Regions from separate parts of the Arthrobacter sp. GW460-12-1-14-TSB2 genome, predicted to be linked through region 2. Evidence: riboswitches for the same ligand, from Rfam matches in the RefSeq annotation. Region 2 holds a riboswitch; the other holds the start of a gene.
The links. A riboswitch is a leader RNA that binds a small molecule or an ion and turns the genes downstream of it on or off. The one in region 2 is predicted to bind cyclic di-AMP.
Positions count from the first base shown of each region.

Region 1 (3,397 bases), on a different contig from region 2:
GAAGCGGCCGGGCGGACAACAGCCCGGTTGGCTGCGGGGCCACTACTGCGGGTTCACTGCTGCGGGTGGATCCTGTCAATCACGAAGTCCCCGCCGGGGATGACAGTGGTTTGATGGCCGTCGTCGAATCGCACCACATACGGCGGCGCTCCATCAGCGCCGTGAACCTCAACGATCTGGCCGTGCCGCTCCGACGATCCGACCGTCTTGCCCCGGATAGTGATCCGGTCTCCCTGGGTTGCCTTCATGGCAATCACCTCCAAGAACCAGAGTACGAGTCTCGGGGCGGGGATAACAGGGCCGTTGCGCACTGGAAGTTCGAGGGTGTACGGCCGGGATACGACTGAACTGACCTTGACACGGGACCCAGGGGGAACGGCTATGGCGGAGGAAAAACCCAACAACTGGTGGGCTACGCTGCCCGGCCTGCTGACCGCTGCAGCAGCTGTGATCACCGCTGTGACGGGGCTGCTGCTCGGCATGGGGCAACTGGGGATGTTCGACGCCGGCCGTCCCGCCGCTTCGACGGCGAGCGCCTCCGGTACGGGTTCCCCGGCCGCTTCCACCGGCGCCGCACAGCCGGGCGCTGGTGCGTCGACGTCCGCCCCCGGGTCCGGCACAGGTAACCGCGCGGAGTGGAAGGTAGCCCTGCCAGCCGAACGCACGTACCGGGCCGCCGACGTCGAATATGAAATTCTCAACGCCACTGCGCGCCCCGATGTGTCCGGCAAAATCGCACTGACCCTCACGCTCAGGTGCACCAACCACGGCCGGTATGACCTGAACTTCTGGGACTCAACGTTCAGGCTGAACGTCGGTGGCGTCAGTTACTCCCCCGATCCCGGCCTGAACGAGTTGGTCGCGGGCGATTCGAGCAAGTCGGGTGGCGTCCGCTTCACCCTTCCGGCGGACACCCGCGACGCGCTGCTGCGCATCAAATTCGCGGAAGGCGAGATCACGGCCCAGCTCACCATCTCGCCGCCCTGAGGTACCCGTGTGCGCCGTTGTGCCACGAATACGCGGAAGGCCGGCGACCTGCTGCCCCCAAGGCAGCTGATCGCCGGCCGTTACGCCCGCTTGAAGAAGGGCGGGGAGGCTAGGCTCCGGCGCGGACGAAGGTCACGCCGCCGGTGGCCGTCAGCCAGGACAGCGGGTGCGTGACGGTGGCGTTTACGCCGTTCATTCCGCCGCTGATCACCTGGCCGTCGCCGATGTAGATGCCGACGTGGCCGGACTGCACCACCATGTCGCCGGGCTGGGGCTCCCCCACTACGGAGCCATAGTTCATAAACTGCATGGGTCCCAGGTCCCCGACCGGAATGCCGGCTGAGCCAAGGGCCTTTTCCACCATGGCGGTGCAGTCCTGGGTGATGCCCAGCTGCGCGTAGGCGGCAGAAACCATGGCGGCGTTGACACCGCCGGCAACAGGCGCCGGGGCGGGAGCGGGCACCGCAGCCTGGACCTGCACGGAAACAGCAGGAGCGGCAGGCGCCGGAGCCGCCGCGGCGGCTGCCGCCACTGCCGGGACGGGCTCTTCGACCGATACCTCCACGGGGGCGGGGGTGGTGCTGACGTCCGGACGTTCGTAGCTGATCCTGACATGGGAATCAGCGCTGAGCGGGGCACCCACTTGGGCATTGATGTCGGGGGCGGACGCCGGAGCTGAGTCACGTTCCGCCGGGGCTTCAGCGGCCTGGGCCGCCATGCCGCTGGACAGGACCAGGCCCGAGGCAGCGGCTATGACCGCAGCCTGCCGGCCGGCCCTGCTCCGGCCCCCGGCCGATGTGGACCTGGAGCGCCCCGCGGGCGCGGTTGACCGATGATGAGCGGGCAGTTTGCGTGAAAGCATGAATTAACCTCTCCCGATGCCTGCGAGGTTAGCTGTCGGATTCGGATGGGAGACACCCGGCCGCAGCGCCCTTCCGCGTTGCGGATGGCGTGCGGCTTCACCCCGAAGACCAGCACGAACTCTGCCGGTCAATAGTGGTTTCCCCGTCCCTGCCGGATGGTTTCGATCGGATCCCGGACCGCGGCAGGGTTAGGCAATCCGCCCGGGAGTGCCGGTATCTGAGACAACGGGCACCGTTCCACCGTACGCGGGCCACCGTTGGGATGTCACATCAAGGTAACGGGGCCGTCGGGCCCTCCCCCGGCACCGCTGTGGCCCGGCTCGCGCTGCTACAAGCAGGTAGCGGCACGCTACATATACTTGGATCTGCGGTTTGTCAAATTCGAGTGTTTTCCATTGACGCCGCGAGGCGTAGTCTACGTGCATGTTCTTGCGGGGGGACTCACACGCCTGGAGGAATCATGCGTTGGTCAAATCGTTCTGTCCACAACCAGCCACGTCATGTCGCGGAACTCCCAGAGCCTACGGCCGGGGGTATGCACGGCCGGCGTTGGGTCGCCATCCTGGGAGCGCTGTTGCTGGCTGTCAGCACGGTGGCGGGTGTCGCCGGCACATCGAAGGCCGCGGGGCCGACCATCGTCAGCCTGACGTTCGACGACGGCCTCGGCAGCCAGCTGGCCGCCGCGCAGGAGCTCAAAGCCCACGGTCTGGTGGGAACCTTCTTCATCACCACGTCCTTTGTGGACCAGTCCGGGTTCCTGACCCGGGCGAACCTGCAGACTCTGGCCGCCGGCGGCAACGAGATCGCCGGCCACAGCGTAACCCATCCAGACATGACAACGCTCAGCGCAGCAGCCGCGAGCGCGGAGGCCTGCAACAGCAAGTCGACCCTCGAAGGCTGGGGCTTCACCGTCCGCAACTTCGCCTACCCCTTCGCTGCGGTGAATGCCACGGCCCAGTCCGCAGTCAGCGGCTGCGGGTACGCCAGTTCCCGGGGCCTCGGCGACATCCGATCTCCTGCCAGCTGCGCCGACTGCCCTGTGGCCGAAACGCTACCGCCGCAGGAACCCATGGTCACCAGGGCACCGGACCAGGTGGCCGCCACGTGGAGCCTGGCGGACCTGCAGGCCACCGTCACCAACGCGGAGACAACCGGCGGCTGGCTGCAGCTGACCTTCCACGAGATCGCCAACGGAACGGACCCGTCCCTGTCGATCAGCCCCGCACTGTTCAAGGAATTCGTCACATGGCTGGCCGCACGGACAGCAAACGGTACGACGTCGGTCCGCACAGTCGCACAGGCATTGGGCCAGTCCCCGGTATCGCCTTCTCCCTCACCGTCGCCTTCTCCCTCACCCTCCCCCTCCCCGTCTCCCTCGCCCTCTCCGTCCCCTTCGCCGTCGCCCTCTCCCAGCGGACCTGTGGTGGGCGGCGCCATCGGAGCAGCCTGGCTTGCCCAAGGCTCAGGCGGCGGGCTTCTCGGTTCCCCGCTTACGAATGAAATCGCGGGGCTCAAGAATGGCGGCGCCTACCAGGTCTTCCAAGGCG
Region 1 is NZ_JBWKYC010000001.1:463,179-466,575, forward strand. Features, by position in the region: gene AC07YR_RS02195 (DUF1918 domain-containing protein) at 54-248, opposite strand; gene AC07YR_RS02200 (hypothetical protein) at 382-987, shown strand; gene AC07YR_RS02205 (NlpC/P60 family protein) at 1,097-1,849, opposite strand; cyclic di-AMP (ydaO/yuaA leader) riboswitch at 1,853-2,045, opposite strand; gene AC07YR_RS02210 (polysaccharide deacetylase family protein) at 2,386-3,397, shown strand, end outside.
Region 1: it holds a riboswitch for cyclic di-AMP, as region 2 does, so the genes downstream of both, AC07YR_RS02205 (NlpC/P60 family protein) here and AC07YR_RS08420 (aggregation-promoting factor C-terminal-like domain-containing protein) in region 2, are expected to answer to the same signal.

Region 2 (3,397 bases):
CCACTATGGGACCGGCGCATATGAAGGATTTAGGCCAAAGCTGTGCAGCTGCTGTGGGATTTGCCGGGTGCGGAAGCGTGCAAGGAAACGGCGGCGGTGCGCCCACCGCCATTGGTGGACGCACCGCCGCCGCGGTTGGGTTCGTTAGGGGGCCAGTACGGCGCAGACGTCGATGACCGTGCCAGGTCCCGAGTACCTCCGGATTTCCGTTTGGAAGTCCCCGGTGACGGCGAAGTTGAAGTTGCCCGATACGAGCACCACACCGGAAACGTCCTCGCCAGCCTGGTCCGTATCGGCGAATGAAAGGAGGTTCCGGCCGGTCGACTTGAATTCGACGCTGTCGGGATCCGTGGCGGTGGGCACGAATTGGATGTGGGACGCGCCCGTGATGACATAACTAACCGTCTCACCGGCATCGTTAGTCAGGGTCACGTTGAGGTTCGGGGCTACGGAAATGACTCTGTCCCCCGGGATAACGATGTCCTTGACCCGCCCGGTCACGGTGGCTTCGATGTCGAAGCCACCTGCGGCTTGGCCGCAGTGAAAGATGTACTCAGTTTGAAGCGGTGGATGCGGCGGGCCGGAAGGCGCAGCCGCGGCCGGAGCGGCGGCTGCGAAAATTGAGGCCAGGACGGCCGTCGGAACTAACCATTTTTTCATTGTTGTGCTCCCTGCATCTTGACGACGGCCCTGGGGCCGGCAGCCGCTTGGAAGACGATTGAAAGCGGCGGCGACCCAGAGTCACTCCACAACCTTGTGAAAACCTTGTGGCTCCAGGAATGAGGGTAGGGACACGGGCGAACCAGCGGGAGAAATGTGCTGTCAGACAGCCGGAGGCCCCGAACCACGTGGATTCGGGGCCTCCGGCTCATGCAGACCAAGCCTGGCGAAGATGCGCCGGCTTAGTACCAGTTGTTGGCGTAGTGGAAGTTCAGGGCGCCGCAGGGGGAGCCGTACCGTTCCTTGACGTAGTTCAGGCCCCAATTGATCTGGGTGCGGAAGTTGGTCAGGTAGTCGGACCCGGCGCTGGCCATCTTCTCGGCCGGCAGGGACTGGACAATGCCGTAGGCGCCACTGCTGGCATTCGTGGCAGTGGTCTTCCAATCCGATTCCTTGGTCCACAGCGTGGTCAGGCACTGCATCTGGTCAGCCGCCCAGCCGTAAGTACCGAGCTGCGATGCGGCATACGCCTGGGCAGCTGCGGGATCGTCGACGGCTACAGGCGGTGCCGGGGCAGGAGCCGGTGCGGGGGCCGCAGCCGGTGCAGGTGCAGGCGCGGGTGCCGGTGCTTCCGGTGCGGACTTCTCCTCGGATGCCGGTTGCGCGTCGGACGACTGCGCTGTCAGGCTGACAGAGGCCGGGGCGGGCATGGCGGAGACCAGGATCTTTTCGAACGCGAGCTTCGACTCGGCGTTTGCGGTAGCGGCGCTGGCTTCGCCCGTTGCAGATGTTGCCGGGGCTGCAGGTTCTGAGGCCTGGCCGGCGGCGCCGACGCCGATCAGGACGGCGCAGGCCGTGGCTACTACTGCGGCCCGCCGGCCTGAGCCCTGCAATCCGGCAGCAATCCGGGACATTGGCGACGCGGTGGTGGCTGGTTCGGCGCGGTGGCGTGAGCGTTCGGCAGGCGCCTTGGACTCGTCGGAAGCGCGCTCCGGACGTACTTCTAGCGTGGATTTAGTCATGGTTGCCTCTCGATGCCGGCGGAGTTAGCTGTCGGGTTCGGATGAGGTCATCCGGCCGCACGGAACTTCACGTGTCGGCTTCACCCCGAGGGCGGCTATGCAAAATGCCCGGAGACCTGGGTCCCCCGCCTCTGCCTAATCATGAGGAAATCCGGGTAGCGGCAGAGTTTGGCGTCCATCCGGATATGCGGCTATAACGGTTGCCGCACTCTAAAAACGCTACAGGAGTCTCGCGCTTAAGTCACATTTAGGTAACGAGGGTCACGACGACGGCGCGTTGACTTGCGCCGGAACGGCTGGCTTGCCAGTGATGCGCCGGAGCTAAGCTGCCGGTGGTTCGCACGGTAGGCGGAGGGCGAACTCGGTGCGTCCCGGGCGGGAATTCACTTCGACGGTTCCGCCGTGCGCTTCCACAATGGACTGCACAATCGAAAGGCCCAGGCCGCTGGTCCCTTCGGACGCAGAGGCGCCGGTGGCTTCCGCGCCCGAAGCGGAGCGGGCCGGACTCGTGCGGGCGGCGTCCGCCCGGGCAAAGCGGGCAAAGACCCGGCCGACGAACTCCGGCGGAATCCCTGCACCGTTGTCGGTTACGGTCACCACGGCACTGCCGTCGGCCGACCGCATCACGCCGGTGACCACGGTGGTTCCGGGGTCCGTATGCTTGCGGGCATTGGAAAGCAGGTTAGCCAGCACCTGGTGCAGCTGCTTGGCGTCGCCGCGGACCACAACGGGCTCGTCGGGCAATTCGAGCTGCCAGATACGGTCCGGCGCCATGACCTTCTCGTCGCTGACGGTTTCCACCACCAGCTGGGTCAGGTCCACGTCGCTGATCTTGAGCGGCTGGCCTTCATCCAACCGGGCCAGCAGCAGGAGATCCTCCACCAGGGTGGTCATCCGTTCCGACTGGCTCTGTACCCTGGCGAGGGATTTCTTGCCGTCCGGCGTAAAGTGCTCGGTCATCCGCATCAGTTCTGTGTAGCCGCGGATGGCGGTGAGCGGCGTGCGCAGCTCGTGCGAGGCGTCGGCAACGAACTGGCGCACCTTCGTTTCGCTCTGCTGCCGGGCCTCGAGTGCCTGGGACACGTTGTCCAGCATGAGGTTGAGTGCGTAGCCCACGCTGCCCACTTCAGTTCCAGGATGCGCGTTCGACGACGGCACCCGGACTGCGAGGGCCACCTCACCGGCGTCGAGAGGCAGTTGGGAAACCTGCGTCGCAACTTCGGACAGCTGCTCGAGGGGTTTCATGGTGCGGCGGATCAGCACAGTTCCGGCAAGGCCGATCAGGGCGAGCCCGCCCATCGACACGATCACCATGGTCCACACCAAGGAGCTGAGGGTGTTCTGTTTTTCATCGAGGGGGAGTCCGGTGATGATCACGTCCCCGTATGGAGCCTCCACTGCCACCAGCCGGTAGGAGCCGGTGGACAGCGTCCGGTCAACCGGCGTTGCGTCGTGTTGGAGCGCCAGGAGGATCTGGTCATCCTCGGGGGACAGGGAAGACGGCGTGGCATCGCTCGCGAGGAACCCGGCGCTGCTGACAGTGCCATTGTCGATGCGGGCGATCAAGGTCCCCACACCTTGGCCCCTGCCCTCCAGCGGATCAGGCCTGCCGGCGGGGTTGCCGAGCCGTGGCCGTCCGGCCTCGTTCGAGAGCCTTGAGGCCTGGCTCAGGCGATCATCGAGCTGCTTGGTCAGGAAGGAATCCATGGACGCGT
Region 2 is NZ_JBWKYC010000004.1:236,263-239,659, forward strand. Features, by position in the region: gene AC07YR_RS08415 (hypothetical protein) at 145-660, opposite strand; gene AC07YR_RS08420 (aggregation-promoting factor C-terminal-like domain-containing protein) at 903-1,682, opposite strand; cyclic di-AMP (ydaO/yuaA leader) riboswitch at 1,682-1,856, opposite strand; gene AC07YR_RS08425 (HAMP domain-containing sensor histidine kinase) at 2,004-3,397, opposite strand, start outside.